DNA from 2 places in the Actinomadura miaoliensis genome. Region 2 is predicted to be linked to the other one. Evidence: riboswitches for the same ligand, from Rfam matches in the RefSeq annotation. Region 2 holds a riboswitch; the other holds the start of a gene.

Region 1 (15,187 bases), on a different contig from region 2:
CGGGTCGTAGAGGCCGGGGCCCGAGGCCGGCGGCTCACGCCACGGCACGACGACGGTGAAGGTGAACGACGGCGGCAGGCCGAGGGCGTCGAACAGGCGGCGGTCGATGGCGGCGCGTTCGGCCGCGGCCCCGCGCGGGCGCGCGATGACGGCGGCGGCGTCCGCGGCACCGGAACGCACGCGGCCACGGCCGAGAAGGGGAACGTCGCGCAATGCCGCCCACGGGGAATGGCCCGCCGCGTCCTCGGCGCCCTGACGCATGACGCCGGCGCTTTTCCGGTACGCGCGCGTTCCCGCGGCCGCCGAAAGAACCGCGCGCAGCCGCCGCTCCCGCACTTCACGCAGAAGTGCCGCGTCGCGTTCCACCGCCGCGGCGCGCCGTATTCGGCTTTCGGTTCCGCCGCCGGATCCGCCGTCGATTCCGGCGCCGGAACCGCCGCCGGATCCGCGCCGCGGGCGGACCGGCGACCGGCCGTCCGTTCTCACTCCGTCCCGTTTCCGCGCGTGTCCGGACGCGCGCGGCCGGGCCGGTCGCCGGGCTCGGCGGGGTGCGCGGTCCGGGCGTGCGCCGTCGGGTTCGTCCGGGTCATCTGCGGCCATCCCTGATACCGGTGCACTCCATGTCGCAGAGATTGTCTTGTCCTGACAGCATCAGTCAACAGGCACACCAGAAGAAGTGCGAACCCGGCCGGAGACCGAAACAAAATATCGACGCATCCCAATGCCGCCACCTGCCGCGTCGGAGTCATCCACATGATCCATATCCCGGCGGCGAATTGCGGAGTTGACCGAACCTTTGCCGACGGCCCGGCCGTGACGTCTCGACGGCCATGGAAACGTTCCGGCGTTACCGTGGCCATGCGCCGCGCACGGAACACCGAGAGTGATCGACGAGGGGACGACCGATGGGCACCGACCGCTACGACGCCTTCCGCGACCTGCACCACCGCGACCGGCCCCTGCTGCTGCCCAACGCGTGGGACCACGCCGTCGGCGCGGCCCTGGTCGACGCGGGCTTCCCCGCCGTCGGCACCACCAGCCTGGGCGTCGCGGCGGCCGCCGGGAAGTCCGACGCCACGGGCGGCACCCTGGAGGAGACCATGACGCTCGCCTGGAACCTGGCGCGGCTTCCGGTGCCGGTGACCGTCGACATCGAGGGCGGTTTCTCCGACCGGCCCGCCGAGGTGGGCCGGCTGGTCGCGGAACTGGCGTCGTACGGGGTCGCCGGGGTGAACATCGAGGACGGCCGGGCCGACGGGACGCTGGCCCCCGTGGAGCACCAGGTCGCCGTCATCGAGGCGGTCAAGGCGGCGGCGCCGCGCGTGTTCCTCAACGCCCGCACCGACACGTTCTGGCTCGCCCACCCCTCCGACCTGGCCGAGACGCTGCGGCGGGTCAGCGCCTACGCCGCCGCCGGGGCCGACGGCGTGTTCGTCCCCGGAATCGCCGGCGACGCCGACATCCGCGCCGTGGTCGAGGAGGTCCCCGTTCCGCTGAACGTGCTGCACCTGCCCGGCCGCACCGACACCGCGCGGCTCACCGACCTGGGCGTGCGCCGGATCAGCTGCGGCTCGCTGCTGTACCGGGCGGCCCTGCGCGCGGCGGTCGCCACCGCCCTGGAGGTGGCCGGACACCCCGGCGACGTCCCCGTCCCGGCGTACGGCGACGTTCAGCGCCTGGTCGGCGGCCGGTGACCGGGGCGGCGATCCGGGCGGGATGAATCAGGACGAAACCGGCAGCTCATGTCGGCGTAGCGGTCACGTAACAGGCGTCGGCCACCCTGGAGGACGGCCCCGCTCCCCCGACCGCGGAAGGACCGCTCCAATGCCGCTGCTGCGCATCCGCACCGAGATCGAGGACAGGCCCGGCCGCCTGGCCCTGCTGACCGCCGCGCTGGCCCGCCACGGCGCCAACATCCTCGGTCTGTCGGTGCAGGTCGACACCCGCGGCGTGGTGGACGAGTTCGTGGTCAGCGTTCCCGACGGCGGCCTGGCGGACGCCGCCCCGGAGCGCGCGCTGGCCGAGGCGCTCGGCACGGCGGGCGGGGCGCGCACCGTGGTGGTCCCCGCGCGCCCGCACGAGCTGGTGGACGAGCCGACCCGGGCGCTGGCGCTGGCGGCGCGGCTGCGCGGTGAGCCGCAGGCGCTGCCGGAGGTGCTGGCCGAGCTGCTGCGCGCCCACGAGGCGTCCTGGACCACCGGGCCCGCCGACGACGACGGGGCGCCCGACGTGCTGACCGTCCCGATCGGCAGGCGGCGCTCCGTGCGGTTGCGCCGGTTCGGCCTGCCGTTCACCGCCACCGAGGCGGCCCGCGCGGACGCGCTGGTGCGGGCGGCGCTGCCCGCGCCGTCCCCGCAGCCGGCGTCCCGCACCGTGGCGCTGCGCGACGGGACGCGCGTGGTCGTGCGCCCCATCCGGCCCGAGGACGCCGACGCCGTCCGCGAGCTGCACGAGCGGTGCTCGCTGGAGTCGCGTCGCATGCGCTACTTCAGCGCCAAGCCCGCCCCTCCCCCGCGGGCGATCGAGGCGTTCAGCGACCCCGCGCACGGCCTGACGCTGGTCGCCGAGGGGCCCGACGGGTCGCTGCTGGCGCTGGCGCACCTGATCCACGTGCTGGACCCGGGCGTGGCCGAGCTGGCGTTCCTGGTGGAGGACGCCTGGCAGGGCCGCGGCCTCGGCCGGGCGCTGACCGAGCTGCTGGTCGTGCTGGGCCGCGAGCGCGGGCTGGTGGAGCTGCGGGCGGCGACGCTGAGCGAGAACCGGCGCATGCTGCGGCTGCTGGTGTCGCTGGGCGGCCGGGCCCAGCGCACCGACGAACCCGGCGTCGCCGAGGTGCGGCTGCGCCTGGACGGCCGCGGCGCCGCCCCGTCCGCCCCCGCGGCCGGCGGCTTCTTCAGCCGTCAGGGGGCGTAGGGGGCCGTCCGCCTCGCCATCGCGCGGCCCCGGCCCCGCCGGGCTGGCAGGATGGCCGGGTGAGCGGCATCTACGACGATCCACGGGTGTACGAGCTGGCGTGCGGGTTCCGGGACGTGCCCGCCGAGGTGGACGCGCTGCTGGCCTGGTGCGCGCGGCACCGCTCCGGCGGCGGCGCGGTCCGCACGGTGCTGGAGCTGGCCGCCGGGCCCGCCGAGCACGCCCGCGAGTTCGCCCGGCGCGGCGTCGCGGCCACCGCCCTGGACATCAACCCGGCGATGTGCGCGTACGCCGACCGGGCCGCCAAGCACGAGGGCATCGACCTGCGGGTCGTCCAGGAGGACATGACCGCCTTCGCGCTCGGCCGCCGGTTCGACCTGGTGGTGACCATGCTGGACTCCACGTCCCACCTGATGACGCTGGACGCGTTCACCGCCCACCTGGACCGGGCCGCCGCCCACCTGGCCGACGACGGCCTGTACGTCGTGGAGATGTCGCACCCCCGCGACCGCCTGTCCGACGAGCCGAGCGTCAGCACCGGGTGGACGGTGGACCGTGACGGCGCGCACGTCACGGTCCGGTGGGGCGAGCCCACCGACCGCCTCGACCCGGTCACCCAGATCTCCGCCGACCACGTCACGGTCACCGTCACCGAGGGCGCCGCGACCCGGGTGGTCCGTGACGTGGTGCCGTACCGGTTCTGGTCGGCGACCGAGGTGGAGGCCGCCGTCCGCCTGTCCGGCGCGCTGCGGATCGTCGCCCGCTACGGCGACTTCGGCGACGTGCCCGTCACCGACCCGGAGGCATGGCGAATGATCCTGGTGCTCGCGCGTGACCCGAGGGGGGGACGACCCCCCTTCAACCCCCGAGCCTGACCGGCATCCTTAGTCCGCTGCGCTCCGTTACGGGGTCAGGGGGCCGGGGCCCAGCCCGGCATGGGGTAGGCGGCCATGAGTTCGCGGACCTCTCCGGCGACGCGGGACAGTGCCGTCTCGTCCTCCTTGGCCGTGGCCTGGACGACCTCGTCGATCCAGGCGGCGATCCGCGGCATCTCGTCCGCGGTGAGGCCGCGCGTGGTGATCGCCGCGGTGCCCAGCCGCAGGCCGGACGGGTCGAACGGCTTGCGCGGGTCGAACGGCACGGTGTTGTAGTTCAGCTCGATCCCCGCCCGGTCCAGGGCCTGCGCGGCGGGCTTGCCGGGCACGCCCCTGCCGGTCAGGTCGACGAGGATCAGGTGGTTGTCGGTGCCGCCGGACACCAGGTCGAAGCCGCGCTCGGCCAGCGCGGCGGCCAGGGCCCGGGCGTTGGCGACGATCCGGTGCGCGTACTCGGCGAACTCCGGCCGGGCCGCCTCCTCCAGCGCCACCGCGATGGCCGCGGTGGTGTGGTTGTGCGGGCCGCCCTGCAGGCCGGGGAAGACGGCCTTGTCGACGGCCTTGGCGTGCTCCGCCGTCGACATGATCATGGCGCCGCGCGGACCGCGCAGCGTCTTGTGCGTCGTGGTGGAGATCACCTCGGCGTGGCCGACCGGCGAGGGGTGCGCGCCGCCCGCGACCAGCCCGGCGATGTGGGCGATGTCGGCGGCCAGCACCGCGCCGACCTCCCGGGCGATCTCGGCGAACGCCGGGAAGTCGATGGTGCGCGGAATGGCCGTGCCGCCGCACCAGATCAGCTTGGGCCGCTCGCGGCGGGCCAGGTCGCGGACCTCGTCCATGTCGATGCGGCCGGTGTCGGCGCGCACCCCGTACCGGACGGGCCGGAACCACTTGCCGGTCGCCGACACCGACCAGCCGTGCGTCAGGTGGCCGCCCATCGGCAGCGACATGCCCATGACGGTGTCGCCGGGCTCCAGGAACGCCATGTAGACGGCGAGGTTGGCGGGCGACCCCGAGTACGGCTGCACGTTGGCGTGCTCGACGCCGAAGGTCCGCTTGGCCCGCTCGATGGCCAGCAGCTCGATCGGGTCGACGTTCTGCTGGCCCTCGTAGTAGCGGCGGCCGGCGTAGCCCTCGGAGTACTTGTTGGTCAGGACGCTGCCCGTGGCCTCCAGGACGGCGGGCGACACGTAGTTCTCCGAGGCGATCAGCCGGATCTTCTCGTACTGGCGGCGCGCCTCGGCCTCCACCAGGTTCGCGACGGCCGGGTCCTGGTCCCGCAGACGGGCGATGGCCGGATCGTGCATGACAACCTCCGCGCTGTTCACGCCGGAGGCGCGGTGCGGGCACCCCCGGCTGAAGGGGGCCCGTACACCCAGGCGCGCGGTGTGCGGACTACGGTCGCTCCCCGGTGGTCGACTCCACCTTGACTGCGCCAGTCGCTTGCGCCCATCGTAGTCGGCGGCGCCCGGCGCCCGCCGGAGCGGGGCGGGCAGCGAGACGATCACCAGGCCGCCGAGCAGCAGCAGCGCGCCGGCCGCCACGGGCGCCGACATCCGCTCCCCCAGCACCAGCAGCCCCAGCGCCGCCGCGACGAGGGGTTCGGCGAGGCTGAGGGTGCCCGCGGTGGCGGCGGTCACCCGGCGCAGGCCGCGGACGAAGCACATGTACGCCACCGCCGTGGCGACCGGGCCGAGCCAGGCGACCAGGGCGAGGGAGCGCGGCGCGGCCAGGTCGGCGAACCCGGTGACCGTCCACGGCAGCAGGCACGCCCCGCCGGCCAGCAGGGTCACCGACACGGCTGCGGCCATCCCGACCCGCCGCACGACCAGCACCCGCGCGGCGACGGTGTACACGCCGAAGCACGCCCCGGCCAGCAGGGCGAGCGCCACGCCCACGCCGTCCACCCGCGCCGTCGACGTCGGCGCCATCAGCAGCGCGCACCCGGCGACCGCGCAGACCGTTCCGGCCGTCCAGCGGCGCGACAGGCGGGTGCGCAGGACGATCCGTTCGCACACGCCCGTGCTCACCGGCGCCAGCCCGAACACCACGGCGGTGGCGACGGCGGCCCCCGTGCGGTCCACGGCCGTCAGGAACGCCGCCTGGAAGACGCCGGTCGCGGCGGACGCGGCGAGCAGCGGCGCCCACGACGCCCCGGTCAGGCCGCGGAACGCGCGGGGCGCGGTCACCAGCACGACGAGCGCCAGGATCAGGCCGCCGGACAGGATCCGGGCGGCGCCCAGCGCCGGCGGGGACGCGGGCGCGTCCGCCAGGACCTGGGCGGGCCCCACGGTGCCCCACAGCACACCGGCGGCGAGCACCGGCACGGCACCCGACGCGACATCCGACACGGCATTTCGTTCGCTCATGCCGGTGAAGTTAGGCCGGATCGCCGGTCAGTGGCGCCGCGATCCGTCGTTCGTTCGACCGGGGGCGTCCGGGCCGCCGGATGTTCGGCCGGATGTCCCCGGCGCACGGTTCAGGCGCGGCGGGTTCGGCCGTCGTGACGTTCGGGCGCAGGAAGTTCGGCCTGCTCCCGCGGCTGGACGTGGTCGTACACCACGGTGGTGCGCACGTCCACGAACTCCTTGCGGCGGGCGAGCCGGTCGAGGACGAAGTCGCGCAGGTACTGGGTGCTGGGCACGGCCACGTGGACCAGGATGTCCTCGTTGCCGGTGACCACGAACACCGCCAGCGTCTCGGGCAGCGCCGCCAGGTGGTCACGGGTGGACTCGATGGCCTCCCTGGACTGCGGCCGGATCCGGATGGAGATCAGCGCCTGCACCCCGCGGCCCAGCTTCTCCAGGTCGACGGCGGCGTGGAAGCCGGTGATCACGCCGCGGGAGCGCAGCGCGCGGGTGCGTTCCAGCGCGGTCGACGGGGCGACGCCGACCGCGTCGGCCAGCTCGCGGTTGGTCTGGCGGCCGTCGCGCTGCAGCCGCCGCAGGATCGCCTGGTCCACCGCGTCCATCGGAGAGCCCCCCGGGTCCGTTCCGCCGAGCCGAACGTCCGGCGCGCGAACCACGCCGGTACGGTTGTCGCTCCGAAGATTATTCGACGCCGCGAGGCGCCGCGTTCACGCCGGCGGCAGGGCGGTGCCGATGACGCGGGGGGCGACCACCGACAACCGGGCCTCGCGCGGGAACACCAGCCTGCGGCAGCGTTCGATCCGGTACCCGGCGCGTTCCAGCTCCGCCACCGTGTCGCGGTTGGTGTGGCAGCCGCCCATCAGCCGAGACCACACCGGGTCGACCAGATCCTGGCGGCGCCCCCAGCCGCCGTCGGCGCGCACGTGCTCGTAGAAGCGCAGCCGTCCGCCCGGCCGCAGCACCCGGCGGATCTCCGCGAGCGCGGCGCCGGGGGCGGGCACCGAGCACAGCACCCCGGAGACCACGACGGCGTCGGCGCCGGCGTCGCCGACCGGGATCCGCTCGGCGGTCCCGTCGGTCACCCGGACGTCCACCGGCGCGGTGCGCGCCGTCTCGGCCGCCCTCCCCCGCAGGTACGGCTGCGGTTCGACGGCGACCACCTCGGTGACCTCCCGGGGATAGTGCGGGAAGTTCAGCCCGTTGCCTGGCCCCACCTCCACGATCCGGCCGGTCAGCCCGGCCAGCAGCTCACGGCGCAACTCGGCCTGGCCCCGCGCCTCGGCCTTGCCCGCCACCAGATCGAAGAACCGGGCGAAGATCGCATTGCTCATGGCCCCGATCGTCGCTCATCCGCCGTCCCGGCGGAACCCTCCGGCCGCCGGGTGCCCGCGGGCATGCGAACGGCCCGGTGCCCCGTCTGCTGGGGACCCGGGCCGTGGGACGGTCACGGGGGCGCGACCGTGCGGTCAGCTGCGTCCCGCGGACTCCATGGCGGCCTTGACGGCGGCCCGCTTCTCACGAAGCTTGGCGAGGGCCTCCTCCAGGATCGCCTCACCGTCGGCGTCGCTGCGCCGCTCCTTCACATAGGCCAGGTGCGTCTTGTACGGCTCGGTCTTCGGCGGGGCCGGGGGGTTGTCGCGGTCCTGCCCCGCGGGGAACCCGCAGCGGGGGCAGTCCCACGTGTCGGGAACGGCGACGTCCGTCGCGAAGCTGGGGCGCACCTCGTGCCGGTTGGCGCAGTAGAAGGTGACCCACACGCGGGGAGCCGCCTCCCCGCGCTCGGCCTCTCCCATCGGACCGGCCCCAACCCGGCTGCCCCGAATCGCGTTGCCACTACCCACGGACTAACTCCTCGCTTGATCTGCCGCTCGCTGGTATGCCGCCGCCCGCCGCGCCCTTCGGGACGGGCGCGGCACGGTGGCGCGACGGCCGGTGTCTCGGGTCCGGGACCGCTCAGCCGACGCCCTTGCTCTTGAACAGCAGGCCCAGCACGATGATCGAGGCGAACCAGATCACCCCGGTGCCGATCGTCAGCCGGTCGAGGTTGCGCTCGACCACCGACGAGCCGCCCAGCGACGAGCTGATGCCGCCGCCGAACATGTCGGAAAGGCCCCCGCCCTTGCCCTTGTGCATCAGGACGAGGATCACCATCAGCACGCTGGTGATGGCGAGCACGACGGACGTTGCGATGATCACGTTTCAGCGCCTTCTCTGGCCGCCCCGCCGGGCGGGGCATGTTCTCGAACGGTTACACGGACAGGACGTGGTACGAGCCGAGCGGTTTACCCGTCACGTACGAAGGGTACGACGAACTACCCGCTGGTTCGGCGAGAATCCGCATGTCGTTGCCGAATCGATCCGCTATCGAGGCGGATTCTCAGGCGGGCAGGTCCCGGTACCGGCAGATTTTGACGAACTCGCCGGGGTCCAGGCTGGCACCGCCCACCAGCGCGCCGTCCACGTCCCGCTCCTTCATGATCTTGGCGACGTTGCCGCTCTTGACCGAGCCGCCGTACAGCACGCGCACCTGGTCGGCCAGGTCGCCGTCGTACAGCTCGGCCAGGCGGGTGCGGATCGCGCCGCACACCTCCTGCGCGTCCTGCGGGGTGGCGACCTCGCCGGTGCCGATCGCCCACACCGGCTCGTAAGCGATCACGACCGACCGGGCCTGCTCGGCGGGGATCTTCTCCAGCGCGCCGTCCACCTGGGCGAGCGTGTACGCCACGTGCTCGCCCGCCTTGCGCACCTCCAGGCCCTCCCCGACGCACACGATCGGGGTGACCTGGTTGGCGAAGGCGGCCTTGACCTTGGCGTTCACCAGCGCGTCGTCCTCGTTGTGGTACTGGCGGCGCTCGGAGTGCCCGACGACGGCGTAGGAGCAGCCGAGCTTGGCCAGCATGGCGCCGGAGATCTCGCCGGTGTAGGCGCCGGAGGCGTGCGGCGAGACGTCCTGCGCGCCGTAGCGCAGCGCCAGCTTGTCCATCTCGACGCTGGTCTGCACCGAGCGCAGCGCGGTGAACGGCGGCAGCACCACCACCTCGACGGCCTCGTAGTCGGGCTCCTTGAGGGTGAAGCCCAGCTGCTGCACCAGCTTGATCGCCTCAAGGTGGGTGTTGTTCATCTTCCAGTTGCCGGCCATCAGCGGCTTACGGGAAGGGGTCGCGGGCGCCATCGTGTCAGTCCTCCAGAGCCTTCAGGCCGGGCAGCGTCTTGCCTTCCAGGTATTCCAGGCTGGCACCGCCGCCGGTCGAGATGTGCGAGAACGCGCCCTCGTCGAAGCCGAGCCGCCGCACGGCCGCGGCCGAGTCGCCGCCGCCGACGACCGTGAACGCGCCGGAGTCGATCAGCCCCTGCGCGACGGCGCGGGTGCCGTGCGCGTACGGCTCCATCTCGAACACGCCCATCGGGCCGTTCCAGAACACCGTGCCCGCGCCCGCCAGCTTGGCGGCGAACAGCTTGCCCGACTCGGGGCCGATGTCCAGGCCGAGCCGGTCGGCGGGGATGGCGTCGGCGGCCACCACCGAGTGCTCGGCGTCGGCGGCGAACGCGGTGGCGGCCACCACGTCCACCGGCAGCACGATCTCCACGCCGGACTCCTCGGCGCGGCGCAGGTAGCCGCGGACGGTGTCGAGCTGGTCGCGCTCCAGCAGGCTCTTGCCGACCTCGTGGCCCTGGGCGGCCAGGAAGGTGAACACCATGCCGCCGCCGACGAGGATCCGGTCGGCCTTGCCGAGCAGGTTGTCGATGACGCCGAGCTTGTCGGAGACCTTGGAGCCGCCGAGCACCACCGCGTACGGCCGCGCGACGTCCTCGGTGAGCCGCTTGAGCACGTCGACCTCGGCGGCGATCAGCCCACCGGCGGCGTGCGGCAGCCGCCGCGGCACGTCGTAGACGCTGGCGTGCCTGCGGTGCACGGCGCCGAAACCGTCGCCCACGTACAGGTGTGCGAGGGCGGCGAGGCGGTCGGCGAACGCGCCGCGCTCGGCGTCGTCCTTGCTGGTCTCGCCGGGCTCGAAGCGCAGGTTCTCCAGCAGCGCCACCTCGCCGTCGGCCAGGCCCTCGGCCGCGGCGCGGGCCGAGTCGCCGACGACGTCGGAGGCGAACCGCACGTCCGTGCCGAGCAGCTCGCCGAGCCTGGCGGCGACCGGGGCGAGGGAGAACTCGGGCTTCACCTCGCCCTTGGGACGGCCCAGGTGGGCGCAGACGACGACCCTGGCGCCCCGGTCCCGCAGCGCCTTGATCGTCGGCACGCTGGCCCGGATCCGCCCGTCATCAGTGATCTTCCCGTCGGCCAGCGGGACGTTCAGGTCCGAGCGGACGAGCACCCGCCGCCCGGCGACATCGAGATCGTCAATGGTGCGCATCGCAGTGGATGTCCTTTTCACAGGCGTCCGCCGCGTGCCCGGTGCCCTGTTCGCGGCGGGCGGGCGCCAGGCGGGAGGCGTGGTCGTGGGACGACGCGGTCAGAGCTGCCCGCCGACCAGCGTGACCAGGTCGGCCAGCCGGTTGGAGTAGCCCCACTCGTTGTCGTACCAGCCGACGACCTTGATCTGGTCGTCGATCGCCTTGGTGAGCCCGGCGTCCAGGATGCAGGACGCGGGGTCGGTGACGATGTCGGCGGACACGATCGGGTCCTCGGTGTAGGTCAGCACGCCGCGCAGCGGGCCCTCGGCGGCCGCCTTGAGCGCCGCGTTGACCTCCTCGACCGTGGCCTCGCGGGCCAGCTTGACGGTCAGGTCGGTGGCCGAGCCGGTGGGGATCGGCACGCGCAGCGCGTACCCGTCCAGCTTGCCCTTCAGCTCGGGCAGCACCAGGCCGATGGCCTTGGCGGCGCCGGTGGAGGTCGGGACGATGTTGAGGGCGGCGGCGCGGGCGCGGCGCAGGTCCTTGTGCGGGCCGTCCTGCAGGTTCTGGTCCTGCGTGTAGGCGTGGATGGTGGTCATCAGGCCGCGCTCGATGCCGAAGGTGTCGTGCAGGACCTTGGCCATCGGCGCCAGGCAGTTGGTGGTGCAGGACGCGTTGGAGATGATGGTGTGCTTCGCGGGGTCGTAGTCGCCGTCGTTGACGCCCATCACGATGGTGACGTCCTCGTTCTTGGCCGGCGCCGAGATGATGACCTTCTTGGCGCCGTTGTCGGCGTGCACCTTGGCCTTGGTGGCGTCGGTGAACAGCCCGGTGGACTCGATCACCACGTCGGCGCCGAGGTCGCCCCACTTGAGGTTGTTCGGGTCGCGCTCGGCGAACGCCTTGATGGTGCGGCCGCCGACGGCGATCTCGTCCGCGGTGGCCTTCACCTCCTCGCCGAGCCGGCCGAGGATGCTGTCGTACTTCAGCAGGTGGGCGAGGGTGGCGTTGTCGGTCAGGTCGTTCACCGCCACGACCTCGATGTCGGCCCCGCTCGCCAGCACGGCGCGGAAGAAGTTGCGGCCGATCCGGCCGAACCCGTTGATGCCTACTCGGATGGTCACGGAACCGCTCTCCTCGTACCTCGTGGACGCGCCCGGGCGTCGGTCCGGGCCGCTGATCTTCCTGGGTCCGGGGTGCTCCCCCACCTGCCGACCCTATCGAATGCGCGAGCCGCGGCCCGACACCGGCGGGCGTGAAACACGGGTGGCCGCGCCTCCCCCGCACGGGTGATCCGCCCGCCGTCGCGGGCCGCGGGACGTGCGGGGCGACGTGCGGGGCGGGAGGCCGTTCAGGTCCGGATGGGGACCTCGACGTCGGGCAGGCCGGACGGTTCGGACTCGCGCCAGGCGCCGGACAGCAGTACCCCCAGGGTGAGCAGGTTCCAGCTCTGTCCCGGACGGCGCGGCGGCACCTCGGCGAGGCGGCGTTCGACCGCGGCGCGGTCCAGGATGGAGAACAGCTCCGGCGGCCCGTCCAGGATGTACTCCCGGAAGATGTCGGCCAGTTCCGGCCCGTAGGACTTGCGCCAGTTGAACCCGGCGGCGCCCTTGCCGGGCGGGGTGGCGCGGCGCCGCCAGCCGGGCCACTCGCGCAGGGAGCGCGGCCGGTCGCGTTCGAACCGCCAGCGCTTGCCGTCGAACGGCACGTCCCGCAGCTGCGGGGCGAACGTCTCCATCACCAGCGCGACCGGCTCCTCGCTCAGCCGCCACTCCACCGGCAGCGCCAGCGCCGCCCGCACCACCCGGTTGTCCAGGAACGGGTGGTAGTACGCCCAGTTCATCAGCGTCGCGGTGTGCGAGCCCGCCAGCCAGCGCCCGGTCTTGTAGAACATGTGCAGCTTGTCGAGCACGTCGAGGCCGTCGCGCTCGTAACGGTCGCACCATTCGTCGTAGTAGCGCTTGGCGTAGGCGTTGGCGTCGGCGTTGAGGAACTCCTGCTGCGCCAGAAAGATCGTCTTGAGCCGGGCGCGGACGCCCTTCGGGCTCAGGTCGCGCTGGTCGGTGAGGAAGCCGCCGCGCAGCCGCTCCCCGCCCGAACCGGAGGTGCGCGGCTCGGGGTCGTAGGGCGCCCACCCGTTGACGCCCTCGTAGGCCGAGTTCATGCCCTCGCACATGCGCACGAGCGCGTGGGCGCGCCGCAGCGGGTGCCGCACGACGACCGCGCCGGACCGCTGCCTGTCGATCGTCACCTGGCATTCGGCGCCCAGGGCGGCGGCGACCCGCTGCGCCAGCACCACGTCGGGGCTGTCGGCCAGGCCGTGGGTGGCGCCGAAGAACGGCACCCCGGCGGCGTGGCAGGCGGCGGCGATCAGGCGGCTGTCGCGGCCGCCCGACAGCGCGATCCGCACCGGCCGGTCGTGCCGCCGGAACGGCTCGACGGCGGCCAGCAGCGCCTCGGCCAGCGGCGCGACGCGCTCGCGGGCCTCGCGGCGGCTGCGCGGCACCGGTCCCTGCTCGGGCAGCGGGCGCGGGACGACGTCGACCGCGCCGCCGAACGGCGCGACCAGCGTGGCCGCGTTCGGCAGCGCCGACACCCCCTCGAAGGGCGTCTCGTCCGAGGCGAAGAACCCGTGCCGCACCAGCGACTGCAGGCCCATGACCGCGTAGACGGGCGTCGGGCGGCTCAGCCCGGTCGCCGCGGCGCGGGCCGCCAGGTGCGCCAGCAGCGCGCGCGAGGCGGCGAACCGCAGCCCGCCGCCCTCGGCGTGGTAGACGGGGCACGCCCGGGTGATGGAGGTGGCGGCCTGCAGTCCGTCCGGGCCGAGCCGGAACACCGAGAAGCAGCCGCCGAGGTCGTCCACGCGGTCGTCGAGCCGGTCGGCGGCCAGCAGCAGGTCGGCGTCGCCCTTGCCGCCCAGGTAGCCGCAGTAGCCGAGGGCCCGGTCCCCGGAGGTGAGGACCGGGTCGGGGAAGGGCGCCTCGGACGGCTCGTTCGACCAGGCCAGCAGTGCGGCGCCGCCGTCGGGCGAGAGCCACTCGGCGGTGCGCCAACGGTCCGGCGGGACGGGCACCGCCTCGGTGATCGACCGGCGGGCGGCGGTGAGGACCGCCGGGTCGATCCGGTCTCCGGGACGCCGTACGGCGACGGCGAGGTACGCACGCATGCGCGGCACCCAACCACCGCCCGGCGAACAGCTCATGAACAGCGGAGGACGGGGCGCCGACGTCCGTCCGGCGACACCGCCCGGTGGCCGGGTGCGGTCAGGGAGCGAGCATCTCGGCGGTGAGGTTGGCCTCGGTGCCGGGGATGCCCAGGTCCTGGGCGCGCTTGTCGGCCATCGCCAGCAGGCGGCGGATCCGCCCGGCGATGGCGTCCTTGGTCAGCGGCGGGTCGGCGAGCTGGCCGAGCTCCTCCAGCGACGCCTGCTTGTGCTCCAGCCGCAGCTTGCCCGCGTTCACCAGGTGCTCGGGCGCGTCGTCGCCGAGGATCTCCAGCGCCCGCGCCACCCGGGCACCGGCGGCGACCGCGGCGCGCGCCGAGCGGCGCAGGTTGGCGTCGTCGAAGTTGGCCAGCCGGTTGGCGGTGGCCCGCACCTCGCGGCGCATCCGCCGCTCCTCCCAGGCCAGCACGCTGTCGTGCGCGCCGAGCCGGGTCAGCAGGGCGCTGATCGCGTCGCCGTCGCGCACCACCACCCGGTCGACGCCGCGCACCTCGCGGGCCTTGGCGTGGATCTTCAGCCGGCGGGCGGCGCCGACCAGGGCGAGCGCGGCCTCCGGTCCGGGGCAGGTCACCTCCAGGGACATCGACCGACCGGGCTCGGTCAGCGAGCCGTGCGCCAGGAACGCCCCCCGCCAGGCCGACTCGGCGTCGCAGGCCGCGCCCGCGACCACGTGCCGGGGCAGCCCCCGCACCGGACGCCCGTTGTTGTCGATCAGCCCGGTCTGGCGGGCCAGCGACTCGCCGTCGCGGAACACCCGGACCACGTACCGGTTGCCCTTGCGCAGCCCGCTCGGCGCGAGCACCACCACGTCGGAGGTGTGCCCGAAGACCTCGGCGATGTCCTTGCGCAGCCGCCGCGCCGCCGCGCCGGTGTCGATCTCGGCCTCGATCACGATCCGCCCGCTGACCAGGTGCAGGCCGCCGGCGAAGCGCAGCAGCGTCGACACCTCCGCCTTGCGGCAGCACGGCTTCATGATCGACAGCCTGCTCAGCTCGTCCTTCACCACACCGGTCATCGCCATAGATGAACCCTCCCCCTTGTGGACTCCCAGCAGTGTGGCCGATGTCGGCCCGGCCGGGCCTCACTCACGGAAAATCTTCACGAAGGCTTGGGCCAGCCGGGCGGGATCATGACGCGGGGACCCGTCGTCGGCGGCGACGTCGGCCAGCAGCAGCCGTCCGCCCAGGTCCTGGACGGCCTTGTCCAGGGCGGCGGGGTCGTCCACCACCCCGCGGTCGGCGACGACCACGTCCACGCGCAGGTCGGGTGCGTGGTCCTGCAGCACCTCCAGGTGGGTCTGCGGCGAGAAGTCGTCGGTCTCGCCGGGCTGCGGCGCCAGGTTGAGGGCGACGACCCGGCGGGCCTTGGTCTCGGTCAGGGCGCGCGCCAGCTCGGGCACCTTGAGGTGCGGCAGCACGCTGGTGAACCACGAGCCGGGGCCGAACACGACCCAGTCGGCCTCC
Region 2 (15,187 bases):
CCGCCGATCTCGGCGTGGAAGATGTCCGGGTACTGGGTGGCCGAGTGGTTGCCCCAGATCGTCATCTTCTTGATGTCGGCGACGGACACGCCCGCCTTCTTCGACAGCTGCGCCAGGGCGCGGTTGTGGTCCAGGCGGGTCATCGCGGTGAACCGCTCGGCGGGCACGTCCGGGGCGTTCCGCTGGGCGATCAGCGCGTTGGTGTTGGCCGGGTTGCCGACGACCAGCACCTTGATGTCGTCGGCGGCGCCGGCGTTGATGGCCTGCCCCTGCGGCTTGAAGATCCCGCCGTTGGCCTCCAGCAGGTCGCCGCGCTCCATGCCCTTGGTCCGCGGCCGCGCCCCGACCAGCAGCGCGACGTTGGCGCCCTCGAACGCGGGCGTCGGGTCGTCGAAGATGTCGATCCCGGCCAGCAGCGGGAAGGCGCAGTCGTCCAGCTCCATGGCGGTGCCCTCGGCCGCCTTGACCGCCTGCGGGATCTCCAGCAGCCGCAGGCGTACCGGGACGTCCGCGCCGAGCAGCTGCCCCGACGCGATGCGGAACAGCAGCGCGTAGCCGATCTGGCCCGCGGCGCCGGTGACGGTGACGTTGACTGGGGTGCGAGTCATGCGCTCATCTCCTGCTGTGACCTGACGGGGCCGGTCGGCCGCCGGTGGATCTCCGGCGCGGACGCCCGGGGGCGGGCCGCCGCGCGGTTTGTCTCGTTGTCGAGATACCGCCCGCCAGGCTATCGCGCGCCGACGCGACGGCTTCCGCCAGGTGTCGCTGCTCGCGTACCCCGAAGAAGCACACATACGCCCGAACACGCCGAAGGCCGCCCCGGGATCACCGAGACGGCCTTCAGATGCCCATCCCCGCGTGCGCGGGGAGCACGTTGTGTCGCCCCCGACGAGCAGGGCCAGGTCGGGACCATCCCCGCATCCGCAGGGCAGATGCGGAGAATCTATGTCACCTCACGTAGCGTTGCCCGCGAAGGCGGACCACGAATCAGGAGGGGTTACCTCACCTGGCGACCTTCTTCTGGAGGTTGACGTCGAGCGCCTCCAGGAACTCCTGCGTGGTCAGCCAGCTCTCGTTGCCGACCAGCAGGGCGAGGTCCTTGGTCATCTGGCCGTTCTCGACGGTCTCGATGCAGACCTGCTCCAGCGTGTGGGCGAACTGCGCGACCTCTGGCGTGTTGTCCAGCTTGCCGCGGTGGGCCAGACCGCGCGTCCAGGCGAAGATGGACGCGATCGGGTTGGTGGAGGTCGGCTTGCCCTGCTGGTGCTGCCGGTAGTGCCGGGTGACGGTGCCGTGCGCGGCCTCGGCCTCGACGGTGCGGCCGTCGGGGGTCATCAGCACGGAGGTCATCAGGCCGAGCGAGCCGAAGCCCTGCGCCACCACGTCGGACTGGACGTCGCCGTCGTAGTTCTTGCAGGCCCAGACGAAGCCGCCGTCCCACTTGAGGGCCTGGGCGACCATGTCGTCGATCAGCCGGTGCTCGTAGGTGAGGCCCGCGGCCTCGAAGTCGGCCTTGAACTCGGTCTCGTAGACCTCGGCGAACAGGTCCTTGAACCGGCCGTCGTAGGCCTTGAGGATCGTGTTCTTGGTCGACATGTACAGCGGGAAGCCGCGGTCGAGCGCGTAGCGCATGGTCGCGCGGGCGAAGTCCCGGATCGAGTCGTCGAAGTTGTACATGCCCAGCGCGACGCCGCCGCCGGTGAACTTGGCGATCTCCATCTCGATGGGCTCGCCGCCGTCCTCGGGGACGTAGGAGATCGTCACCGTGCCGGGGCCGGGGACGACGAAGTCGGAGGCGCGGTACTGGTCGCCGTGGGCGTGACGGCCGATGATGATCGGCTTGGTCCAGCCGGGCACCAGGCGCGGGATGTTCGACACCACGATCGGCTCACGGAAGACCACGCCGCCCAGGATGTTGCGGATCGTTCCATTGGGCGACCGCCACATCTTCTTGAGGCCGAACTCCTCGACGCGGGCCTCGTCCGGGGTGATCGTCGCACACTTGACGCCGACGCCGTGCTCCTTGATGGCGTTGGCGGCGTCGATCGTCACCTGGTCGTCGGTGGCGTCCCGGTGCTCGATACCCAGGTCGTAGTACTTCAGGTCCACGTCCAGGTAGGGCAGGATCAGCTGGTCCTTGATGAATTGCCAGATGATCCTCGTCATCTCGTCGCCGTCGAGTTCGACGACCGGGCCCGCTACTTTGATCTTGGGCATGCTGTTGCTGTCCCTCTTCCTACACCGGCCGGCAGTCCTTGTAAGGCTCAACTGTGTAGGCTAGCCGACCGCCCGTACCGGTCTAGACCTGCCCCTTACCTCACAATTCCCATCACAAGGGGTGAACCGGCACACCCCCGGCATCGTCGGCCCCGCGCCGGTGCGCGCCGCGCCGTTCGAAGAGCACGTACCGCAGGACGCGCAGCAGCCCGGCCAGCCCGACCAGCACGCCGAAGGCGGCGGCCACGGCCAGGCCCGCCTTGTTCATCGGGGGGATGCTGAGGGCGGCGAAGGCGGTCAGCTCGCCGAGGACGACCAGCGTCCAGCAGTCCAGCGAACGGCTGCGCACCGCCAGCAGCCCGAGCTGGGACTCCGGCAGCAGCGCCCGGGCCAGCGCGCCGAACAGCAGCGCGGCGGCGATCAGCATCGAACCCTTGCGGAAGTAGGCCATCGAGCACAGCACCAGCCCGCCGGCCACGCCGCACAGCACCAGCAGATAGGGCAGCCGGCTCAGCCGGTTGGCCCGCGCGCCGCCCGCTCCCGGGGCCCGCCTCCGCCGCCGACCCAGCTCCGCGCTCATGTGTGTTTCCCTCACCGACCTCACCGAAAGGTCTGACACACCAACCGTAGCGGTTGGAATTTCCGCCCGGGGCCCGCAGCGGACCCTCCGGACGCCTTCCGGATGTAACGTCGACTACGAAGGCATTTTCCACCGCTTTGCAGGACCGAGGTTGAAAATTGACGGCCGTCTGGGCGGGACACCTGGGGTTTCGCGAACGCACTGGGACGCCGGACGCCTTGTGTCACGGGTCCTACTCACCAGTAGGAGGGTGTGGCGCTACCGGGTCCGGGTAACCCGGCAGACAGGGGTCGCTAACTAGCTGGGAGGACTGCCGTGGAGGGGCCGTTCATGCGGATCGAGGACAGCGGCCTGGTGATGCCGCTGCGCCCCGACGTCACGACGGTCGGGCGAGGGCGCGGAGTCGACATCCGCCTCGACGACCCGAGTGTGTCCCGATTGCACGCAGAGATCGTTCGGCGCGGCCCGTACGTCTATGTCGTCGACATGGGCCTGTCCCGTAACGGGACCCGGGTCAACGGCCGCCCGATCGCCCGCCGCGTACTGGAGGACGGCGACGTCGTGAGCTTCGGCACGGCGCGCTGCCGGATGGGGGGCATCCCCCGGGAGGAGGTCGATCCGGACGTCGAGCTGCGGCGCGCCGTGGCCCCCGAGCTCACCCGCCGGGAGGTCGACGTGCTGACCTCGCTGTGCCGGCCCGCCCTGTCGGACGAGGCGTTCGTCGCGCCCGCCACCGCCCGTGAGATCGCCGCCGACCTGGTCGTCACCGAGGCCGCGGTCAAGCAGCACCTGCTGCGGCTCTACCAGAAGTTCCGGATCCCCGAGGGCGCCAACCGGCGCACCCGTCTCGCCAACGAGGTCATCGCGATGGGGCTCGTCCGCCCTCTGCCGCCGGTGCACGTGCCGCAGCAGCAGAACCGGACGCCGATGGACGCCCGCACCACGGAGGTCCGCCGTCCCGGTCACGCCCCGAGCCATCCACCGGGCCGCATCGGCGCGCCCGGCCGTCCCCCGGCGGGCACGGCGGGACGGAGGGCGAGCTGACCTGACGCACTGAGCTTGCGGCCGCTCCCACGGCAGCGCAAACGGGGAGCGGTGCGCAAGGTTCGCCCGTACGGGGCCATGCGCCGAGGGCCACGGTCCCGTACGGGTGAACCCCCTGTCGGCTCAGCCGCATCGACCGAGGGTCACGCGGTCACGACCACGCTCAGGCGCCGGCCGCGGCCTCGGCGGCCTCGACGACGTTGGCCAGCAGCATGGCGCGCGTCATGGGGCCGACACCGCCGGGGTTGGGGGCGACCCAGCCCGCCACCTCGCGGACGTCCGGGGCGACGTCGCCGGTGAGCTTGCCGTCCACCCGGGACACGCCCACGTCCAGCACGGCGGCGCCGGGCTTCACCATGTCCGCGGTGATCAGGCCGGGGACGCCGGCGGCGGCCACGACGATGTCGGCCTGGCGGGTGTGCGCGGCCAGGTCGCGGGTGGCGGTGTGGCAGGACGTCACGGTGGCGTTCTCGGAGCGGCGGGTGAGCAGCAGGCCGAGCGAGCGGCCGACGGTGAGGCCGCGGCCGACGACGGTGACCTCGGCGCCGCGCAGCGGCACGTCGTAGCGGCGCAGCAGCTCCAGGATGCCCTTGGGGGTGCACGGCAGCGGGGCGGGCTGCATGAGGACCAGCCGTCCCAGGTTGACCGGGTGCAGCCCGTCGGCGTCCTTGGCCGGGTCGATCAGCTCCAGCACGCGGTGCTCGTCGAGGCCCTTGGGCAGGGGGAGCTGGACGATGTAGCCGGTGCAGGCGGGGTCGGCGTTCAGCTCGGCGACGGCGCGTTCGACGTCCTCCTGGGAGGCGTCGGCGGGCAGGTCGCGGCGGATGCTCTCGATGCCCACCTCGGCGCAGTCGCGGTGCTTCATGTTGACGTAGGCGTGGCTGCCGGGGTCGTCGCCGACCAGCACGGTGCCGAGGCCCACGCCGACACCGCGTTCGCGCAGCGCGTCGACCCGCTTCTTCAGGTCGGCCCTGATCTCCGCGGCCGTGGCCTTGCCGTCCAGGATCCGTGCAGTCATACGCACCTCCGCGCTGTCGTGGCCGGGGTCCTGTGTGGACGGGCTCGTCGCGGGTTCCCCGGCTGCCGTCCCGTACACCCAGGCGCGCGGTGTCCGGATGTCCTTCGCTCCCCGGTGGTGAATCCACCTTGTCCGCGCCAGTCGCGTCCCCGCCATGCTATCGGCCGGGGCCGGGCGGCGGCGCGGCCGGCCGGATCACTCCTCGTCGGGGCGTCCGCGCCAGGCGATCAGGCGGTCGGTGCCGTGCCAGCCGAGCTGGGCGGCCAGGATCGCGGCCAGGACGGCGGCGGCCAGGCCGATCAGCTGCCGCGACTCCAGGAGCAGGGAGGTGGTCTGCATGACCATTCCCACCAGCAGGGACACAACGAAGTCCATCGCGCCTCCAAAGGCTCAACGGTGGTCGCCTGCCGCGAGCACGGGCCAGGCTTCGGGCGCGCCGGACGTCACGGGGGGTGTGCGGACGCGACCGACGGCGAGGCTACCAAGCCCACGGGAATGAAATCGCCCAAACGACCACAGGCGGCGCGAACGCCACCGGCCCGGTGCGACGCACCGGGCCGGTGGAACGTCGGCGGCCGAACGTCGGCGGCGTCAGTGGAAGAAGTGGCGCACGCCGGTGAAGTAGAGCGTGATGCCCGCGTCCTTGGCGGCGGCGATCACTTCCTCGTCGCGGATGGACCCGCCCGGCTCGACGATCGCCCGCACGCCCGCCTCGGTGAGCACCTGCAGGCCGTCGGGGAACGGGAAGTAGGCGTCGGACGCGCCGACCGCCGAGGCGGCCCGGTCGCCCGCCCGCGACACCGCCAGCCGCGCCGAGTCGACCCGGTTGACCTGGCCCATGCCGACGCCGACGGTGGCGCCGTCGGCGGCCAGCAGGATCGCGTTGGACTTGACCGAGCGGCACGCCTTCCACGCGAACGCCAGGTCGCGCAGCGTGGCCTCGTCGGCGGGGGCGCCGGTCTTCAGCTCCCAGTTCGCCGGGTCGTCGCCGGGGGCGTCCACCTTGTCGACGCTCTGCAGCAGCACGCCGCCGTCGATGCGCCGGTACTCCTCGGCGCTCGCCGGCCCCTCGGGGCAGCGCAGCAGCCGGATGTTCTTCTTGCGGGTGAGGATCTCCAGGGCGTCGTCGTCGAAGCCGGGCGCCACGATGACCTCGGTGAACACGTCGGCGACCTGCTCGGCCATCGCCGCGGTCACCGGACGGTTGACCGCGATGACGCCGCCGTAGGCCGACACCGGGTCGCAGGCGTGCGCCTTGCGGTGCGCCTCGGCCACGTCCGCGCCGACCGCGATGCCGCACGGGTTGGCGTGCTTGATGATCGCCACGGCGGCCTCGGCGAAGTCGTAGGCGGCGCGGCGGGCGGCGTCGGCGTCGACGTAGTTGTTGTACGACATCTCCTTGCCGTGCAGCTGCTCGGCGCCCGCCAGCCCCGCCGGGCCGTCCTGCGCGGTGTAGAGCGCGGCGCGCTGGTGCGGGTTCTCGCCGTACCGCAGGACGGCCTTGCGCTCCCAGGCGGCGCCGAGGAAGTCCGGCCAGCCCGACTCCTCGGCGTCGGCGTCGGCCGCGTACGGACCGGCGAACCACGACGCGACCGCCACGTCGTAGGCGGCGGTGTGCGCGAACGCGCGCGCGGCCAGGCGGCGCCGCTCCTCCAGCGTGAAGCCGCCCGCCGCCACGGCCTCCAGCACCTGGCCGTAGGCCGACGGGTCGACGACGACGGCGAGGCTGGCGTGGTTCTTGGCGGCGGCGCGCACCATCGTGGGGCCGCCGATGTCGATCTGCTCGACGCACTCGTCCGGCTTGGCGCCCGACGCGACGGTGGCGGCGAACGGGTACAGGTTCACCACGGCCAGGTCGAACGGCTCGACGCCCAGGTCCTCGAGCTGCTGGACGTGGTCGTCCTTGCGGCGGTCGGCCAGCAGCCCGGCGTGCACCTTGGGGTGCAGGGTCTTGACCCGCCCGTCCAGGCACTCGGGGAACCCGGTGAGCTTCTCGACCTTCATGACGGGCACCCCGGCGGCGGCGATCCGCGCCGCCGTGGAGCCGGTGGAGACGATCTCCACCCCGGCCTCGTGCAGGCCGCGGGCCAGTTCCTCCAGCCCCGTCTTGTCGTACACGCTGATCAGCGCGCGCTTAATCGTCACCCGACTCACCGGCCGAGCTCCCCTCATCGTCTCCGTCTACGGACGTGTTGCAGGTCCCGCACTTCATGGAGACCCGTCTGCCCTTCTGGGTCCAGCCGTCGCGGGCCAGGCGGCCCACGACCTCGACCAGCAGCCGGCGCTCCACCTGCTTGATGCGCTCGTGCAGGGAGTCCTCGTCGTCATGCCAGCCGACCCGGACGGTCTCCTGGGCGATGACGGGTCCGGTGTCCACGCCTTCGTCGACGAAGTGAACGGTACAGCCCGTCACCTTCACCCCGTAGGCCAGGGCTTGGCGGACGGCGTGCGCCCCGGGGAAGGAGGGCAGCAGCGCGGGATGGGTGTTGATGGTGCGGCCGCCGAACCGCTCCAGGAACCGCGGGCCGAAGATCTTCATGAACCCGGCGGAGACGACGAGGTCCGGCTTGTGCTCGGCGACGGCGTCGGCGAGGGCGGCGTCCCATCGCGCGCGGTCGGGGAAGTCGGGCACGCGGACGGTGAACGTCGGCAGTCCGGCGCGTTCGGCGCGCTCCACGCCGCCGGTGCCGTCGCGGTCGGCGCCCACGGCCACCACCTGCGCACCGTAGGCTGGATCCGCGCACGCGTCGAGCAGCGCCTGTAGGTTGGTCCCCGCGCCGGAGACGAGGACGACGAGCCGGGCGGACACCATGACTCCCTGGTGGACGTTGGGGTTAACGGACCTGCGCGGCAGTGTCCGGGGCACTGACCGCCCAGCACGAAGCCTATCGGCCGTGCTCGGCGCGCCCCAAAGCGCATCCGACCCCAGCGGCCAGGAGGAATGAACGTGAGTGAGCAGCCGGGCCAGGGCGACGGCGGCACCGCCCCTCGCCAGGACACCGGCCGGACCCCCGGCGACGACACCGCCCCCGGCGGTCCAGCGGGGCCGCCGCCCGCGGGGCGCCCCCCGACGAACGGCCCCGAGGACCGCACCGGCTGGCGGGCCCTGTGGCTGGGCGTCGGCGCGCTGGCGCTGGCGTGGCCCCTTTTCCCGCTGGCGCTGGTGCTGGGCGTGGCCTCGCTCGTCGTGGGCGTCAAGGCCCAGCGGCGCGCGCGCCGGCACAACGTGCTCGCGCCCGGCGCCGGCCCCGGCATGGTGCTCGGCGCGGTGGGGCTGGCCATGGCCGTGGCGGCGGCCGCGGTGTCGGTGCTGATCGGGCCGGAGATGAACGGCTACACCAAGTGCATGGACACGGCCAACACCAAGATCGACGAGGACGCGTGCCGTGACAAGTACATCCCGAGGATCGAGGAGAAGCTGAACCTGCCCAAGGGCAGCATGTCCGGCACCGTTCTCCCCTAGCGGTCCCCTTCGTCCTTCAGGACGTAGATGGCGCCACCGCGGTTCTCGGTGCGTTCGCGCGGTTCGGGTCCGGCCGCGTCGTCGTGGGACGGCCGCCGCTCGGCCTCCTCGGGCTCCGGGGCTCTCGGCTCGGGCGCGTAGGGCTCGGCGGCGTGCCCGTCCTTGTGCCCGTCTACCAGCCCGTCGTCGTGCCCGTCGTCGTGCCGGGCGCGGGCGGCGGACGGCGGCGCGCCGGCGCCGGGCCGGTCGGGCCCGTCGGCCAGGTCGGGCAGCGGATCGGTGGTGCGCGGCCTGTTCCGCGCGGTGCGGCGCGGCGCGAGGACGGGTTCGGCCTCCTCGAATTCGAGGGGGTCGGCGGCGTACGGCGACTGCGGAGGCTCAGGCGCGGCGACGGGCCGCGGCGCCTCCGCGGACGGCACCGGCACGGGGTGCGCCTCCGGTGTCTCCGGCGTCGCGGGGCCGGCGGCGGGCTCGGGCTGGTGCCGCTTCGCCCGCTTGGGCCGCCGGGGCCGCTTGGTGCCGCGGATCTTGCGGCGCCGCTCGGCGCGTTCGGACGACGCCTCGCCGGGACGGCGCAGGATCAGCCAGTTCGCCGTCCACGCCGCGATGGCCGCCGAGATGCCGATCTCCAGGGCCGCCAGCAGGCCGACCTGCCAGGGCGACGGCCCGACGGTGGCCATCCGGCCGCCGCCGATCGGGCCGCCCGACAGCGCCGCCAGCAGCGCCGCGACCAGGCCCGCCAGCGCCCCGGTCAGGAACCCCCACAGCGGCGCCGCCTCGTAGGACCGGCTCGGCATGGACCGCACCGTGAGCACCCCGCCGACGGCGCCCGCGGCGAACGGGGCGGCCAGCGCCACCAGGGACACCAGCGGCGCCGGCCCGGGCTCGGGCAGCGCGGCCAGCGGCGGGAAGGCGGGCATGACGTCCAGGAACACCCCGGTCGGCGACACGCTGGTGCCCGCCCCGACGGAGAAGCCCGGGCCGACGGCGTAGGACATGCCCCAGATCACCGCGTTCGGCAGGAACGCCAGCTCGATCAGCAGCAGCAGGGCCCCGCCGACGATGCCCGGGGCGAGCATGTCATACAGCTGGGTCGCCTCGTTCAGGTGCACGGCGAGGGACGCGCCGACCAGCACGGCCCCGGCGGCCAGCAGGACGGCGAGGGCGCCGGCGATGCCGACCACCAGCGAGCGGGGCCGTTCCGGCAGCAGCCGCAGCAACGCGCCGAGCCCGGAGCGCACCCGGCGGCCGGCGGCGACGTGGGCGACGACGGCCCGCGCCGCGCCCAGCCCGCCCGCGATCACGGCGACGACGAAGCAGGCGACCAGCGCCTGCCAGGCGGACGGGCGGGTCACCGGCGAGCTGGCGGCCAGGGCGAGCAGTCCCGCCAGCAGGGCGTAGGGAACGGCCAGCGCCACCGCGACGTGCGCCACGGCGACGCGCGGTCGGCGGCGCACGCCGCCGACCCGGATCATCCAGCCGCCGCTGCGGTACAGCAGCGCGCCCGGGATGACGAGCAGGCCGAGCGGCAGCAGCCCGACGCGGCCGTGCTCGACGGTGAATCCGGCGTGGTGGGACACCAGCCAGAACGTGACCGCCGTCCGGAACACCCCGGGCATGCCCGCGCCCAGCGCCGTGCGCGGTGCGGCGATCCAGCCGACGAGGGTGATGGTGGTGAGCACGGCGAGCCCGATGCCGATGCACCACAGCGCCCCGACCAGCCCCGTCACGTACAGGGGACGCGACACCGCGGCGGCGGCCTGCGGGGCCGCCCTGCCGGACGCCGACGCCGCCCTCGGCTGCTCGGGGGGCGGTGAGGTCACGCTGGTCTCCGGGCTCACATCGCTCACGGCGTCCATGCTGGCACCCGGGGCCCGCGCAGCCGGGGCCTCTCACCCGCCCGGCGTGTCGCCTTGCTGCGGATTGGTGACGGGCGGACGTCAGGCGTAGTGGTGTTCGTACAGGGCCCAGACGCGGGGCAGGCGGCGCCGGGTCTCGGCCTTGTCCTCCTCGAAGTCCCACATGGGTTCGAAGATGAGCCGCCAGAAGTCGTCTCGGTTCACGGCACGCACCCTGCCAGCCGCCACCGACAGAACCGCCGCGAGGCCGCCGGAGAGTGGACCGGAGAACGAAAGACGCCCGGGCCGCCGGGACGGGCGGCTCGGGCGTCTTTCCGGAACTGCGACGCGCCTCGTCAGAGGTTCCTCGTCAGACGTTCCCCGTCACAGGGTCCGCGTCAGAGGTTCTGCATGATCTCGCGCATGAGGCGGGCGGTCTCGCTGGGGGTCTTGCCGACGCGGACGCCGACCTTCTCCAGCGCCTCCTTCTTGGCCTGCGCGGTGCCCGCCGAGCCGGACACGATCGCACCGGCGTGGCCCATCGTCTTGCCCTCGGGCGCGGTGAACCCGGCGACGTAGCCGACGACCGGCTTGGTGATGTGCTGCTCGATGTAGGCGGCGGCGCGCTCCTCGGCGTCCCCGCCGATCTCGCCGATCATCACGATGGCGGCGGTGTCGGGGTCGTCCTGGAACGCCTGCAGCGCGTCGATGTGGGTGGTGCCGATGACCGGGTCACCGCCGATGCCGACGCAGGTGGAGAAGCCGATGTCGCGCAGCTCGTACATCATCTGGTACGTCAGCGTGCCCGACTTGGACACCAGCCCGATCCGGCCGGGCGAGGTGATGTCGGCGGGGATGATGCCCGCGTTGGACTTGCCGGGGGAGGCGATGCCCGGGCAGTTGGGGCCGATGATCCGGGTCTTGTTGCCCTTGGCCTCGGCGTGGCCCCAGAAGTAGGCGGTGTCGTGCACCGGGATGCCCTCGGTGATCACCACGCACAGCGGGATCTCGGCGTCGATCGCCTCGACCACGGCGTCCTTGGTGAACTTCGGCGGGACGAACACCACCGACACATCGGCGCCGGTCTCGGCCATGGCCTCGCGCACGGTGCCGAACACCGGCAGCGTGGTGCCGTCGAAGTCGACGCTCTGCCCGGCCTTGCGGGCGTTGACGCCGCCGACGACCTGGGCGCCCGCGGCGAGCATGCGGCGGGAGTGCTTCATGCCCTCCGAGCCGGTCATGCCCTGCACGATGATCTTGCTGTTCTCGGTCAACCAGATGGCCATGCTCATGCACCTGCCGCAGCGAGTTCCGCGGCGCGCCGGGCCGCGTCGTCCATGGTCTCGACCTGCTCGACGCCGGGCAGCGCCGCGTCGCTCAGGATCTTGCGGCCGAGCTCGGCGTTGTTGCCGTCGAGCCGGACCACCAGCGGCCGGTCGACGTTCTCGCCCCGCTCGGACAGCAGCTTGTAGGCGGACACGATGCCGTTGGCGACGGCGTCGCACGCGGTGATGCCGCCGAACACGTTCACGAAGACGGCCTTGACGTCGGCGTCCGACAGCACGATCTCCAGGCCGTTGGCCATGACCTCGGCGGAGGCGCCGCCGCCGATGTCCAGGAAGTTGGCCGGCTTCTGCCCGCCGAACTCCTCGCCCGCGTAGGCGACGACGTCCAGCGTGGACATGACCAGGCCGGCGCCGTTGCCGATGATGCCGACGGTGCCGTCCAGCTTGACGTAGTTGAGGTCCTTGGCCTTGGCGCGCGCCTCCAGCGGGTCGGCGGCGGCCTTGTCCTCCAGGGCCTCGTGCTCGGCCTGCCGGAACCCGGCGTTGTCGTCCAGGGTGACCTTGCCGTCGAGCGCCTTCACCTGGCCGTCGGTGGTGAGGATCATCGGGTTGACCTCGACCAGGGTGGCGTCCTCGTCGGTGAACACCGCCCACAGCCGCTCGATGAGGGTGGCGGCGCCCTCCTGGGCCTCGGCCGGCAGCTTGCCCGCCTGGGCGATCTCCAGCGCCTTGGCGCGGTCGACGCCGTCCAGCGCCGACACCGGCACCTTGGCCACGGCGTCGGGGTTGGTCGCGGCGACCTCCTCGATCTCCATGCCGCCCTCGGCGGAGCAGATCGACAGGAAGGTGCGGTTGGCCCGGTCGAGCAGGAAGGAGAAGTAGTACTCCTGCGCGATCGCGCTGCCCTCCTCGACCAGGACCTTGTGGACCGTGTGGCCCTTGATGTCCATGCCGAGGATCTGGCCGGCCAGGGCTTCGGCCTCGTCGGCGTTGTCGGCGAGCTTCACGCCGCCGGCCTTGCCGCGGCCGCCGGTCTTGACCTGGGCCTTGACGACGACCTTCGAGCTTCCCGCGGCGAACAGCTCCTCCGCGGCGGCCCGGGCTTCCTGGGGAGTATGGGCGACCTTGCCGGTAGGCACCGGTACCCCGTACTCGGCGAAGAGTTCCTTCGCCTGATGTTCGAACAGGTCCACGAGGCGTCCCTTGTAACGGATCGACAGCTGATGACCGCGCGAGTGGGGGGTGTGCAACACGGGGGTCCGTGGGGCCGCCACACCCTGCGGTCCGCTCCGTCGATGCAGCCTAGCCCCTTACCAGGAGTGACCGGACGCCAGGGGGAAGGCTCGGCGCGGGGTTCTCGGCCCCGGTGTGACGTCAGGGAAGGATGTCCGGTCTCACCGGCCCCGGGATGTGACCGGCGTCGCCGACGGTACCGATATGGCACCTGAGAAGGATGTCGTGTTTGACCTGCAGGAGGAGAAACCGCGGCACACCCTTTGATGTACTTGTCTTCGCCTTGCGGTAATGCGGGGTGAAGAAGGGGAGAAGGGCCGGTGGCCGAGGACCGGGTGGGGGCCGCGCGCGACGGCGGTCCGCGCAGGGTGCGGCGCGCTGTGGCGTTGCTGCTCGTCGCCGGTCTGGCGGCCACGTGCGGGGCGCGCATGCCCAGCGGAGGCGGGCCCGGGTGGGACAGCCCGGGGCTGGTGGGCGGCGGTGGCTGGCCGTTCGCCGGGGTGCCGCTGGACGCCGAGGAGGAGGACGGCGCCGCGTATCTGCCGGGCAGCTCGGTGGTGCGGCTGCGCGACGGGCGGGTGCGGCTGGTGCCGTTCGGCGCCGAGACGGCGATCACAGTTCCGGCGTCCGATCCGCGGGTGCGGCAGGCGGTGCGGTCCGACAGCCTGTGGCTGACGCGGGGCACGGTTCCGGGACAGACCGCGACCGAACGGGAGATGGCCGAAAGGGCCCTGCTCGACCTGCGTCTGCTGACCCGTCCCAACGGGGCGTCGCTGGCGTCGTGGTACGGGGCCTGGCGGTACGCCTGGCCTCGGGACGCGGCGTTCGCGGCGGCGGCGTTCGCCGTCACCGGGCACACGCCGGAGGCACGGCGGGTGCTGCGGTTCCTGGAGCGGGTGCAGACGGACGAGGGCCGGTGGGCGGCCCGGTACCACCCCGACGGCAGCGCGGTGATCGACGGCCGCGACCCGCAGCTCGACTCGCTGGGCTGGGTGGTGTGGGCGAGCTGGCTCGTCCACACGCACGATCCGGCGGGAGCGGGACGGCTGCCGGAGCTGTGGCCGATGGTGGTGCGCGCCGCGGACCAGCTGGCCTCCTCGCTCGACTCCGAGGGGCTGCCGCCGCCGTCGTCGGACTACTTCGAGCGTTCACCCGGCACCGAGCAGGACCCGGACCGTCCCACCCTGGGCGTCGTGGGGCCGGTGCTGGCGGGCCTGCGCGCGGCGGCCGCCCTGGCGCGCGACCGCGGCGACCTGGCGCGGTCGTCGCACTGGCAGAACGCCTCGCTGCGGCTGTCGAACGCGGTGGCGCGGCATTTCGCCCCTTACGGCTACCCGCGTTCTCCGGTACGGGGCGGCCGCATGGACACCTCTGTGACGTTCGTCGCTCCCCCGTTCGCCCCGCAGGACTGGGGGGTGAGCGCGGCGGTGCTGAACGCGGCCGAACGGCTCACGCTGCCGAACGGCGGGGTGCTGCCCGGCGAGAAGTGGGCGGGCAACCGGACCGTGGCGTGGACCCCGGAGATGGCGATGTTCGCGTTGACCGCCGCCTCGTCGGGCCGAGTTCAGGAGGCGCGGGCACGCCTGGACTGGCTGGCCCGGCACCGCACGTCCCTGGGCGCCCTGCCGGAGAAGGTGGACGCCAAGGGCCGCCCCGCCGGTGTGGCGCCCCTGGGCTGGACGGCGTCCCTGGTGCTACTGACCCTCACGGCCCTGGAGCACCCCCTGCCCGTGCCGCCCGTTCCCTGACGAAGCCTCGCGGTCAGCGCCACTCGTCGGCCAGCAGCGACCAGATCTGCTCGTCCCGGCGCTCGCCGTGGAACACGTAGGACTGCCGCAGCGTCCCGTCGAGCCGCATGCCGAGCCGCTTGGCGACGGCCTGGCTGCGCAGGTTGTCCGGCGCGCACCGCCACTCCACGCGCACCATGCCGCGTTCGCCGACCGCCCAGTCGATCATGTGGCGGACCGCACGGGTGACCAGCCCGCGCCCCTCCGCCTCAGCCTCCAGCCAGACTCCGACCTCGCAGACGCCCACCGCGGTGTCGAACGTCCGGAACACGGTGCCGCCCCGGAGCACACCGTCCACCCAGATCCCGTAGATGCGGCCGGTGTCGGCGGCCTGCCGGTCGGCGTAGTCGCGCAGGAGCGTCCGGGCCTTTTCTACGTCCGTCACCGTCGTGGCCCAAGGGATCCAGTTGGCGATGTGCGGGCGCGCACGCTCGCCGTGGGCCAGGAACTCCTCCGCCTGCCACGGCTCCAGCGGACGCAGCCGCGCCCCGTCCCCCAGGTCGACACCGAACACGCTGACCTCCAGAGTGCGTACCCAACGTTTGTTACGTACTCTATGGCGCATGCCCGCACGAGGTGACCATGACGCCCGGCGACGTGACGTGTCCGAGGCGGTGTGGCGCGTCCTGTCCGAACGCGGCTTCGCGGGGCTGACGCTGCGCGCGGTGGCGGCGGAGATGGGCGCCTCGACGGGCCTGCTCACCCACTACTTCCCGAACAA

Evidence for each region. A riboswitch is a leader RNA that binds a small molecule or an ion and turns the genes downstream of it on or off. The one in region 2 is predicted to bind ZMP and ZTP.
Region 1: another riboswitch for ZMP and ZTP. It lies ahead of ABD811_RS43935 (serine hydroxymethyltransferase); the one in region 2 lies ahead of ABD811_RS16890 (bifunctional methylenetetrahydrofolate dehydrogenase/methenyltetrahydrofolate cyclohydrolase).

Annotation. Positions count from the first base shown of each region.
Region 1 is NZ_BAAAZG010000012.1:55,358-70,544, reverse strand. It holds gene ABD811_RS10995 (phenylacetate--CoA ligase family protein) at 1-180, opposite strand, end outside; gene ABD811_RS10990 (isocitrate lyase/PEP mutase family protein) at 906-1,694, shown strand; gene ABD811_RS10985 (GNAT family N-acetyltransferase) at 1,825-2,913, shown strand; gene ABD811_RS10980 (class I SAM-dependent methyltransferase) at 2,973-3,788, shown strand; gene ABD811_RS43935 (serine hydroxymethyltransferase) at 3,824-5,095, opposite strand; ZMP/ZTP riboswitch at 5,155-5,241, opposite strand; partial or broken gene ABD811_RS43930 (DMT family transporter) at 5,297-6,157, opposite strand; gene ABD811_RS10970 (Lrp/AsnC family transcriptional regulator) at 6,268-6,759, opposite strand; gene ABD811_RS10965 (class I SAM-dependent methyltransferase) at 6,865-7,488, opposite strand; gene ABD811_RS10960 (RNA polymerase-binding protein RbpA) at 7,624-7,998, opposite strand; gene secG (preprotein translocase subunit SecG) at 8,111-8,353, opposite strand; gene tpiA (triose-phosphate isomerase) at 8,535-9,329, opposite strand; gene ABD811_RS10945 (phosphoglycerate kinase) at 9,334-10,521, opposite strand; gene gap (type I glyceraldehyde-3-phosphate dehydrogenase) at 10,621-11,625, opposite strand; gene ABD811_RS10935 (asparagine synthase-related protein) at 11,853-13,667, opposite strand; gene whiA (DNA-binding protein WhiA) at 13,765-14,745, opposite strand; gene ABD811_RS10925 (gluconeogenesis factor YvcK family protein) at 14,806-15,187, opposite strand, start outside.
Region 2 is NZ_BAAAZG010000019.1:172,006-187,192, reverse strand. It holds gene ABD811_RS16910 (malate dehydrogenase) at 1-608, opposite strand, end outside; gene ABD811_RS16905 (NADP-dependent isocitrate dehydrogenase) at 1,003-2,217, opposite strand; gene ABD811_RS16900 (DUF3017 domain-containing protein) at 2,330-2,797, opposite strand; gene ABD811_RS16895 (FHA domain-containing protein) at 3,113-3,841, shown strand; gene ABD811_RS16890 (bifunctional methylenetetrahydrofolate dehydrogenase/methenyltetrahydrofolate cyclohydrolase) at 4,005-4,859, opposite strand; ZMP/ZTP riboswitch at 4,929-5,014, opposite strand; gene ABD811_RS16885 (hypothetical protein) at 5,055-5,234, opposite strand; gene purH (bifunctional phosphoribosylaminoimidazolecarboxamide formyltransferase/IMP cyclohydrolase) at 5,451-7,031, opposite strand; gene purN (phosphoribosylglycinamide formyltransferase) at 6,994-7,671, opposite strand; gene ABD811_RS16870 (hypothetical protein) at 7,807-8,322, shown strand; gene ABD811_RS16865 (cell division protein PerM) at 8,319-10,172, opposite strand; gene ABD811_RS16860 (hypothetical protein) at 10,263-10,385, opposite strand; gene sucD (succinate--CoA ligase subunit alpha) at 10,559-11,446, opposite strand; gene sucC (ADP-forming succinate--CoA ligase subunit beta) at 11,449-12,639, opposite strand; gene ABD811_RS16845 (glycoside hydrolase family 15 protein) at 13,000-14,427, shown strand; gene ABD811_RS16840 (GNAT family N-acetyltransferase) at 14,441-14,980, opposite strand; gene ABD811_RS16835 (TetR/AcrR family transcriptional regulator) at 15,030-15,187, shown strand, end outside.